Regions from separate parts of the Geomicrobium sp. JSM 1781026 genome, predicted to be linked through region 2. Evidence: riboswitches for the same ligand, from Rfam matches in the RefSeq annotation. Region 2 holds a riboswitch; the other holds the start of a gene.
What was found. Region 2 has a riboswitch for S-adenosylmethionine ahead of ACE1TF_RS09320 (methionine ABC transporter ATP-binding protein). Riboswitches for the same ligand answer to the same signal wherever they lie in the genome.
Positions count from the first base shown of each region.

Region 1: it holds a riboswitch for S-adenosylmethionine, as region 2 does, so the genes downstream of both, ACE1TF_RS15585 (methionine ABC transporter ATP-binding protein) here and ACE1TF_RS09320 (methionine ABC transporter ATP-binding protein) in region 2, are expected to answer to the same signal.

Region 1 is NZ_JBHFQF010000009.1:18,441-24,101, forward strand. It holds gene ACE1TF_RS15570 (M20 family metallopeptidase) at 1-741, opposite strand, end outside; gene ACE1TF_RS15575 (MetQ/NlpA family ABC transporter substrate-binding protein) at 754-1,620, opposite strand; gene ACE1TF_RS15580 (methionine ABC transporter permease) at 1,644-2,324, opposite strand; gene ACE1TF_RS15585 (methionine ABC transporter ATP-binding protein) at 2,325-3,344, opposite strand; SAM riboswitch class I at 3,500-3,605, opposite strand; gene ACE1TF_RS15590 (FixH family protein) at 3,678-4,163, opposite strand; gene ACE1TF_RS15595 (PepSY-associated TM helix domain-containing protein) at 4,156-5,520, opposite strand.
Region 2 is NZ_JBHFQF010000004.1:325,930-331,590, reverse strand. It holds gene ACE1TF_RS09335 (nucleotidyltransferase family protein) at 11-568, shown strand; gene ACE1TF_RS09330 (MDR family MFS transporter) at 1,245-2,705, opposite strand; gene ACE1TF_RS09325 (TetR/AcrR family transcriptional regulator) at 2,869-3,465, shown strand; SAM riboswitch class I at 3,521-3,628, shown strand; gene ACE1TF_RS09320 (methionine ABC transporter ATP-binding protein) at 3,781-4,803, shown strand; gene ACE1TF_RS09315 (methionine ABC transporter permease) at 4,796-5,464, shown strand; gene ACE1TF_RS09310 (MetQ/NlpA family ABC transporter substrate-binding protein) at 5,476-5,661, shown strand, end outside.

The sequences.
Region 1 (5,661 bases), on a different contig from region 2:
CGCCCGCAGGAAAAACCGAGCTCGAGCGTAGTCGGGGACAACATTTGGCGCTTTTCCTCCATCAGGAATAACACCGTGAATTCGAATATCGTCTGCTAAATGCTCGCGCAATGCGTTTATACCATTAAATAATTGAATCACACTATCGAGGGCATTAATTCCCTTTTCAGGTGTTGCAGATGCATGAGCCGTTCGTCCGTGGAAATGATAATCAACAGGATCAACCGCTAGAGAATGACCAGACACGCGCGTCTCTTTGCCCGGATGAATCATAATTGCGGCATCGCCATCATCAAAGTACCCTCGATTAACAAAACTTGCTTTTGCACTGCCGTTATCTCCACCTTCTTCTGCAGGCGTTCCAGCAACAGCCACCGTACCTCCAATTTCTTCAATAATTTGCCCTAGAAGAATGGCTGCCAATACGCTCGTCGTCCCGATGATATTATGGCCACAAGCATGCCCGATTTCTGGCAACGCATCGTACTCAGCAAGAAAGTATACGGTTGGACCTGGTTTTTCAGATGACTTTTTTGCAATAAATCCAGTCGAGTGTCCCGCAATGTTTCGTTGGACGGAGAACCCTTCACGTTCTAATTGCTCAGATAATCGTGCAGATGCATACACTTCTTCATTTCCTAATTCCGGACGTGCATGAATTTGCTGACTAATGGTAATAAAGGTTTGTTGGTGCGCTTTTGCGTAATCGGTAATGGTTTGTTTTAACGCTTCTCTCGTCATCGTAATGACCTCCTATTTTGGGTAATTGAGCAATTCTTCGACTGAAATAAATGTCGGAATACTTGCACCTTCATACTCGTCTAAAATAAATTGTTCAACTTCTTCGCTTTGGTAAATGTCGATAATCTTTTGCAACGCTGGATCATCAGCATTGTCCTCACGCGCAGCGATAATATTGATATAAGGCGTAGCCGTCTCATCTTCAATGGCAATGGCATCATCAGGAGGGCTTAAACCTGCATCTACAGCGATTCCGTTGTTAATAATTGCGGCATCAATGTCTGCCATGATGCGAGGCGCATTCGCCGGTTGAACAGGTGTGAGTGTTAGGTTTAAAGGATTCTCTTTAATGTCATCAAGCCCACTCGTTACCCCGAAATCGTCTTCTAGCTCTAATAGCCCGGCTTCTTCGAGAAGCATAAGATTTCTCGCTTGATTGGTCACTTCATTGGCTATGGCAATTTCAGCCCCTTCTGGGATGTCTTCCACGCGCTCATACTCGTCGCTGTACAAGCCTAAAGGAGCGAGCACAGTCGCTGCAATGGCTTCTAAATGATCAAACCCGTGCTCTTCTTTAAAGTTGTCAAAGTAAGAAACGGTTTGAAAAGCATTGGCGTCAATCTCCTCTTCGGCAAGTGCGATATTCGGTTGCACATAATCACTAAAACGAATTAAATCAATCTCAATGCCTTCCTCTTCAGCAAGTTCAGCAATATAGTCCCACTGCGGCGTGTCGGTCCCGCTCACGCCAATCTTTACTGTTACCGGGTCATCAGGGCTAAACGCTCCTGCCTCCGTTTGTGATTGTTCATCATCGCCGCACGCAACGAGTGCCGCTGCAGTAAATGTTACCCCTACGAATTTCAATTGTTTTTTCATTATGGCATTCTCCTCTATCTGTTTTATCTTCTTCTTGCTTTTCGCGAAAAATAATTACCTGATGTTTGTACCGCTTGAACAATTAAGACGAGCAGTACGACGGTGATGAGCATCGTCATATTATCAAACCGCTGATACCCGTATGTGAGCGCAACGTCACCAATTCCTCCAGCTCCAATCGCACCCGCCATCGCAGTCGCCCCAACCAGACCAATGGTTACCGTCGTAATCGTAAGGATGAGCGAGCCCATCGCTTCAGGTAAGATAAACTTTGTAATCACCTGTACTTTCGATGCCCCCATCGCATCAGCTGCCTCCAATATTCCAGGTTCAACTTCAAGCAATGAGTTCTCAACGAGTCTTGCAACATACGGTGCCGCATAGGCAACAAGGGGCACAATGGCTGCCGTCGTTCCGACCGACGTACCAACAATGGCACGAGTAATCGGAATAATTGCAACGAGTAAAATAATAAATGGAATCGAACGCAACACATTAATGACTGGATTTAAAAGGTTAAAAATGAATGGTGATGAAAGGATATGCCCTTCTCTTGTGACAACGAGAATCACGCCTAACACCGCGCCAATTAGAACCGAAAATACGAGAGAGATGCTTACCATATACAATGTTTCATATAAAGCATCCAGTAGTTGAGCGGTCGTAATATTCGGCTGGATTGCAGACGGTAGCATTTCTAACATTTATGCCACCTCCTTTAGGGAAAGGTCGTTTTCGTATACAAAGTCAATGGCCTGCTCGATCGCTTGTTCTTCTCCTTGGATTTGAATGACGAGATGTCCAAAAGGCACTTGTTGTATTTCGGTAATATTGCCGTACAGTACATTCACATCAACTCCGAACTTCTTTACCATCTGCGATAAAATCGGTTCACTCGATGACGAACCAATAAACTCAATCTGAATCACTTTGGAATGCTCATCTTGCGTCTTCACAGTTTCCATAACGCGACTCGGGATGTCGGCTTGAAATACTGACTTTACAAACTTCTTCGTCGTTTCTTCTTGCGGTTTAGAGAAAACATCGATAACAGAACCACTCTCAACAATCTCGCCATCGTCCATGACCGACACCCGATCACAAATTTGTTGAATGACCGACATTTCATGCGTGATGAGTAGCACAGTAATTTGATATTGTTTATTAATTTCTTTAATGAGCTGCAAAATCGAATTTGTCGTCTCCGGGTCGAGTGCGGATGTTGCTTCATCACACAACAGGATCGATGGGTTTGAAGCAAGCGCACGAGCAATACCCACTCGTTGCTTTTGTCCACCTGATAACTGTTCTGGATAATGATGTTTATGATGCTCCAAACCAACAAACTGGAGCAACTCTTCTACACGCTCTGTTATTTCCTTGTTCGACTTCTTCTGTAAGGTTAGCGGCATCGCAATGTTCTGAAACACCGTCCGGGATTGCAACAAATTAAAATGTTGAAAGATCATGCCAATGTTTTGTTTTTGGTTTTGGAGTTGTTTACCAGATTTCTGACTCAAGTCAATACCGTCCACGAGCACGCGCCCCGATGTTGGACGCTCAATGAGATTCACACAACGAATGAGCGTGCTTTTCCCTGCCCCACTCAAGCCGATAACACCATGTATTTCTCCTTTATCAATCGTGACATTCACGTTTTTCAACGCATGAATTGCACCTGTTTTTGTTTCGTATATTTTCGATACGTCTTCAAATGTAATCATCTACATTCCCCTCTAACGACAAATTCTTATTTAACATATAAATTTACTTAGTTTTAACGATAAAAATCTCTTCAACCGTATCCTTTTGGAAACGAAAAATCCTCCCTTCTTAAAATAAGAAGAGAGGATGGTTGGTCTTTATCCCGTTTAGGCTCTTCTTATCTTCGCAGCATACATGCTACAGGAATTGGCACAGTGCTTAAGAGTAAGCCTGTTGCCGAGGTTTCAAAGGGCCAGTCCCTCCACCTCTCTGGATAAGAAATATTTAGTTATGAATTTTCTTTTATTATATAGACAAAATTTATTTTGTCAACTGCCTTTTAAATTTTTTATCTAGTGATGAGCGCTATGATCTTCATTTCCCGATTCCTCTGATCCATTTTCCATTAACAAAAGTACTTCCTCTTGATAGAGACGACCGACGGCAAAATATTTTTTCGGTCGTAGCTTTTGGTCATTGATTTCTACGACGGCCTCCGCGTAATACAGGCCTTCCCGAGAGACTTCTACTTCTGTTTCATACACGCCCATCGTATGGTGGAAGAGCTCGTACTCATCTGCTTCTTCTTCCCCTGCTAATACCGGCCAAATGCGGATACCGACATGTTCTGCATCAACGACAGGAATGTAGTCTGCTGTCACTTGAACAGAGAGGCGTTGCTGTTCGTTTGCGGTGACAATCTCATTTGTCATCATATCTACAACGAGTCTTTCCCTGTCATTGTAGTCATCATGATTGTTGGCGTCCACGAACCGTTCCACCATTGAACAACCCGACAACATTACTAGTAGGAAGCCCACGATCATTCCTCTACGCATGGTGTTCCTCCTCTTGAACATTGAGCCATGTTCGCAACGTTTTGCTCTTTCGAATGATGTAGCGATCAATGAGATAAACGACGACAAGAGACAAACCAACAAGTGGGAAGATGACGGCAAAGATGAGGAGAATCGTCAATATCCCTCTCGCTTCGGTAATTCGGATTGATCTCGGTGCACCAGAATGGGTCGTTGGCTTCCTGCGTTTCCATAGCCAAAAACCACTTAAAATCATGACCACCATCCCTACGCAAACGAGCAGTCCGGCTATCTGATTCCAAAACCCAAATTGTAATCCTTTATGAATCGTAATGCCAAGCGCCATCGCTTTACCTATCGTTCCATAATCATCGTATCGGTAATCGGCCAAAACCGCACCGTTATATTGATCGATATGAACGGTTGCTTCATCTTGAGCTCGGTGCGGGAAGACAGAAAGTGTGAAAACTCCTTCTTGTCCACTTGGATAGAAGATATCGTATGTCGGATGAATATCGAGCTGTTTTGCCACCCTCGTCACTTCGGTAATGGATACTTGTTCAAATCCTGCAATATATTGTGATTCTGGTACAGGCAGATTTTCTGCAGCCCAACTCACATCAGCTACATCTTCAGATATGACTTCAGATTCAGGAGCAGAACCAACCCATATTGAAGGTGGATACCCTGCACCTGTGCTCGTTACTAGTTGTTGAACCCCATTCCCCCAAAAGCCGGTCCACAATAAGCCAGTGACGAGTAAGAAAATCATCCCTCCGGAAAGCCAAAATGCTGGCACCGCGTGAAAATCACGAATGAGTGTGCGTTTACCTTTTCTAAAGCGGGGAACGATCACTCCTTGAACTTTATTTTTTTTACGAGGAAACCATAAGTACAGGCCACTCACAATCATAATAATTGTCCAACAAGCGACGAGTTCGACAATTCGATCTCCAGTTGTCCCTGCCATAAGTTCACTATGTAAGTCAGCCAACCGATCCATCACACGATCGCGATCTTGCAACGTACCGAGAATCGACCCCGTATAAGGATTGACAAACACCGTTAACGACTCACCCGCTTCATCAACAATTCCTACTTCAGCAGAGCGATTGGCATCTTCCCCAGGCCGATATCTAACCACTTCTCCGCCGTGTTCATCCGCTGCAATTTCTACTTGCTCCTCAGGTGGTAGCGTCTCTCCAGACGCTTCTACTTCGTAATAATCAGCATAGATTGCAGCTTCTATATCCCATTTAAAAAGATAAATTCCCCCTGTAATCGCTAGTACGAGCAAAAAAGGAACCAATAGTAGACCTGCATATAAATGCCAGCGCCATATTACTTGCACATTCATCTGTTTTGATTTTTTTGCCATCGGTACGCTCCCCTCATCTACCACTTTTGTAAAGATTGTTCGTTGTTCTGCGATGTAGTGGCCTAACGGTTTTGATAGCGTTTGCCTTCCATAGAGACCCCTACCGCATGTATATCCATCCTAAATAAGCGTTGTGAAGTC
Region 2 (5,661 bases):
GAAATGTGTAATGAAGAAAGAGGATATTGAACAACTTATTAGTCAAGATGAATATATGGTGAAATGTTTACGCACAGTCCGAAAGCTAAACTTACCTGATTGTTGGATCAGTGCAGGCTTTGTTCGAGCAAAAGTGTGGGATCATTTGCACCAATTCACAAAAAGAACAGAGACGGACGATGTGGATGTCATTTATTATGATCCCGACCACGTCACGGAGTCGTTTGAAAAGCAGATCGAACAGAAACTGCACACCGCCTGTCCGGATGTCCCTTGGTCTGTCAAAAATCAAGCGCGTATGCATACGCTTAACGGTACAGACCCATATGAATCATCGCTCGATGCTGTCAGCCAATATCCTGAAACCGCTACTGCCGTTATGGTGAGAATGACAAATGCTGGCGCAATTGAGCTCGCTGCCCCTCATGGCATCTCTGACTTGGTCAACTGTGTAATAAAACCAACACCGATGGCAAAAGAACACCCCAGCGTGCAGTCGGCTTACAATCATCGGGTCAAACATAAAAAATGGGACAAGCGTTGGCCACAAGTGCGTGTAGAAAGATAAGAGGCGAGTAGGTTGATCAAGGAATATACACATTATAAATGTAAGTAATTTTTAATGAGATTTTAAGGGTAGCTGCATAAATCGGTGTCAGATTTGTTTTTCGTACGCGTGTGGACATAATCTATGTAAGTTGAACGAAAGAATTTCTTCATAAACCTATGGTAAACCAACCGATAGAGCTTTAAAGTTCAACATCATCAAAGATAATCGTACACTATAGACGTAGCAATGAATGGTTTCTATGACTGCCATTGACATTCAAAGTGTATGAATAGCTTTCATGGTCATTACTTAGCAAACTTAGTTAACACTGTCGCTTTTTCAGTATCGTTGATTGGAACGAAAGGAGATCACGCTTGTGGAAAAAGGACCGAGACGAGACCCCACAGGTCGTAAGCAGTTCACTGAAAAAGAGGAGTTAAAATACGTGTAACAGTGTTTAGCTTGATATATATAGAAAATTCCATAGATAAGGGTATATGATGGGATAATTTGCGATTGCAATGCTTCATGTTCTTGAAATCCCCACTCGAGCTGGACCCGCTGGTTCACTTTGACGAGTAGTTTAGAGAGTGAGATGCATTTTTCAGCGCCAAAGATCTCACGGATATTGTCCCTCAGCAGATATCAAAGCAAAAAACGCAAACACGCCCAATATAGGGGTGTTTGCGTTTTACTATTCACTTTCTGTCGTTTTCGGTTTTTTTGAACGAATAAATAACGCAATGACGAGAGCAATAATCGCAAAGATAAACCCGAACGAAAAACTTTGTTGAGCGCCGATCGTGAGGGCTTCAATTTGCTGTGTAGCAGTCGGATCTTCAATACCTGAGAGTGCATTACTTCTGCCTGTTTCCATAATGGAAATAAAGATGGCAGCACCGATCGCACCAGAAACTTGCATGAGTGTATTAAAGATCGCCGTACCGTGCGGGTACAAATGCCGTGGTAAGTGGTTGAGCCCGTTCGTTTGCGCAGGCATCATAATCATCGCGACAGAAACCATCACAAAAATGTGCTGAATCGCAAGGATCCACTCGTCCACACCTGGGGTGGAGAATCGATACGTGAATACGGTGATGACGAGTAAAATGGCTCCTGGAATAATGATCGGGCGCGGACCAACCTTATCAAAGATTCGCCCCATGATTGGAGACATCGCCCCGTTTATAATCCCACCTGGCAACATAATGAGTCCGGTAGCTATCGCTGTGAACAGTAACGCAGATTGCATATAAATCGGCAGAACGAGCATGAGTGCAAACATCGTCATCATGACGAGCATGACAATAATTAAACCAAAGGCAAACATCGGGTAGCGGAATACACGTAAATCCAGAAGCGGATCTTTCATTTTAATCTGGCGGAATGCGAATGCGGCCAGCCCGATAAACCCTGCAGCAAGTGAAGCGATGACAATTGGGTCTGCAAGTGAGGAATCGCCTTTTCCAGCGGTGCTAAATCCGTACACAATTCCTCCAAAGCCGATCGTAGACAATAAGAATGAAAAGAGATCAAGTTTTGGCTTTGAGGTTTTCGTGACGTTCTTTAAGACGAAGTAACCGAATACTAGAGAAAATAGGGCAATTGGAATCACGAGAAAGAAGATCCAGCGCCACGATAATCCTTCAATAATAAACCCAGAGACTGTAGGCCCGATTGCTGGAGCAAACATGATGACAAGTCCCATCATACCCATTGCTGCCCCACGCCTTTCTTGGGGAATGACAGCAAGAATGACATTCATGAGTAACGGAATCATGATCGCGGTCCCGACCGCTTGCACAATACGTCCTATAAGAAGGAAGGCAAAGGTTGGGCTAAAACCGGCGACAATTGTACCGAGCGTAAACAGTGTCATCGCCGTAATAAATAGTTGTCTCGTTGTGAATCGTTGAATGAAATATGCAGAAATTGGAATTAAGATTCCGATGACGAGCATATAGCTAGTCACGAGCCATTGAGCTGTACTTGAGTTCACGCCCAAGTCTCCCATAATGGCTTGTAAAGCCACGTTAAGAATCGTTTCATTCAGGATCGCAACAAAGGCGCCTGAAAGAAGAACGGCTAATATCGGTATCGGTTTTACATTCGGTAAGTCTTCCTTTATTTCAGCAGTTGTTGGTGCATGTGCCATAGCCGTCCCTCCTAAAAAATATATATGGCTTGAATCAGCAAGATGAATCGTACCATGATTATTTACGAAACGCAATCGTTTCGAAACAGTTTCGTTTCGTAAATTTGCACTCTGTATATCCTGGTGATACGATGAAATGACTATAGGAAGAAGGAGGCTTGTCATGAGTGCGATTGAAAAGAAGAAGGGACGCCCTTTGGACAAGAGTCGGGATCGCATCATCATGCAGTCGGCACTAGAGCTCATTGGAGAACACGGATATGAACGTGTATCGATGGACCGTATTGCTCAGCACGCAGGCGTAGGAAAAGCGACGATCTATCGAAGGTGGACGTCAAAGACACATCTCGTTATTCAGGCCATTTCAGACGTGAAGCCGTTTGAAGAGATCTTACAAGAAGTGGAGCAATTTAATGATTTACGGGATCAATTGTTTCATCTAATGGCGTCTAGCTTTCGAATCGAAGATGAATCGATTCAACGTGCGTATGCAGCGATTGGAAGTGCAGCTTCACAAAATCAAGAATTAGAACTTGGGTTACAGCAAGGGTATTATCACAAGTTTCGGCTTGCTTTCTTCGCAATACTCGACCCATACATGTACCCAACCCCAACACTCACGTTGGAACAGCTTGATTTAGTCGCAGATATCGGCCCATCAATGATTCACTACCGAACGATTGTAACGAAGAAAATGGTTGATGCGAATTATATTTATCAGATTATTGATGAGTTGATTTTGCCTAAGTTATGCCATTGAAAGAATAGTTGACAACATAGTTGTAGGGTGCTAAGATTCAAGCATCAACTAAATATCCTTATCTGGAGTGGTGGAGGGACTGGCCCTGTGAAACCCGGCAACCGGCAAGCAATTGCAATGGTGCCAATTCCTGCAAGGTTGCAAATGCCTTGGGAGATGAGATGGAACGTACGATTAACCTTTCTGCTCATCTTCTAGCAAAAAGGTTATTTTTGTTTTATCCAAACGAAACGTATGCTTGTTTATTTTTTTCGAACTTAAAATATAGTGAATAGGTAAGGATACTTGGAATAGAATGGATAGGGGGTGCATCAATTGATTCAAATGAACAATGTGTCAAAGTCTTTTGTGACGAAAGAGGCACACATTCATGCAGTAAAAGACGTGAACTTAACGATAGAATCAGGAGAGATCTTTGGCATAATCGGTTATAGTGGTGCTGGAAAAAGTACACTTATACGCCTTCTTAACCTTTTAGAGGCGCCTTCATCGGGAACGGTGAAAATTGCCGATTACGACATGCTGAATTTAAAAGGACGTGCGCTACGAAAGGCGAGGCAAGAGATTAGCATGATTTTTCAACACTTTAATCTCCTCTGGTCGCGGACGGTTCGGGAAAACATTGCGTACCCGCTAGAAATTGCCGGTGTACCAAAAAAGAAACGAAATGAACGAGTGGACGAACTCATTTCGCTTGTCGGCTTGGACGGTCGAGGCGGTGCATACCCTTCGCAACTGAGTGGCGGACAAAAGCAACGCGTTGGCATTGCTAGAGCACTTGCGAATGACCCAAAAGTATTGCTATGCGATGAAGCGACATCTGCACTTGATCCAAAAACGACGTCTTCGATTCTCGAGCTTCTTTATGAAATCAATCAGAAGCTAGGATTGACGATTGTGCTCATCACTCATGAAATGCACGTCATTCACAAGATTTGTGGGCGAGTTGCCGTCATGGAAGATGGAGAAGTCGTCGAGCAAGGAGCAGTGCTTGATGTGTTCAAACACCCTAAGAAAGAAATTACTCAAGCGTTCGTGAAGCAAATTACAGAAACCGATGGTTCATTAGAAGTGATTGAGGATCAATTGCACGATGAAAAAGGTACAGTCGTGAAGTTGACTTTTGTAGGTGACGAAACGGAGAAGCCTGTTGTGTCTGATCTCATTCGCAACGTAAACGTTGACGTGAATATTTTACAAGGGAACATCGCACGCACGAAAGATGGGAGTTATGGTTCATTGTTTATCTCCCTTGAAGGAACCTCTGACGCAGTAACAGAAGCACTTGCCTATATTGAAAAGCACCATGTTCAGGCGGAGGTGATGAATGATGGGTGATGAATTCCTCAGTAATGTCAATTGGGATAATATGCTCGATGCCACGTGGGAAACAGTTTACATGAGCGTCATCGCTATTTTCTTTACATTTATTCTCGGCATTGCCCTTGGTTTATTGCTATTTTTGACATCAAAGAAACAGATATGGGCGAACCCTATCATTAATTGGATTGTCGCTGCGTTTGTCAATGTGTTTCGTTCCATTCCTTTTATCATTTTAATTATCTTACTCATACCGTTTACGGTTGCAGTACTCAACACGATGCTCGGGCCACAAGCTGCACTACCGGCATTGATTATTGGAGCCGCTCCCTTTTACGCAAGGCTCGTTGAGATTGGTTTGCGTGAAGTAGATAAAGGGGTTATTGAAGCTGCAAGATCAATGGGCAGTAACCAGTTCCAGATTATATTCAAAGTGTTACTCCCAGAATCAATGCCAGCGCTCGTCTCAGGGATTACCGTCACATCCATCGCACTTGTTGGTTATACAGCGATGGCCGGAGTGATCGGTGCTGGTGGTTTAGGGGATCTTGCGTTTCGAGATGGTTTCCAAAGAAATAACCCTGAAATAACGTTTATTGCAACGATTATCACACTCGTTATCGTCTTCATCTTTCAAGGTATTGGAGACGTTCTAACTAGAAAATTAGATAAAAGATAGGGGAGAGTTTGATGAAAAAGTTTTACACCGCAATTGCAGCAGGATCGTTAACGTTAGCCTTAACGGCATGTGGCACTTCTGATGAAGAAGGAACAGACGAATCAGCAGGAGATGCACCAGAAGAGACGGAAGAAACTGGGGATGAAGGCGATGATGAAGCAGCCCAAGATGGCGAAACACAGTCACTCGTTGTCGGT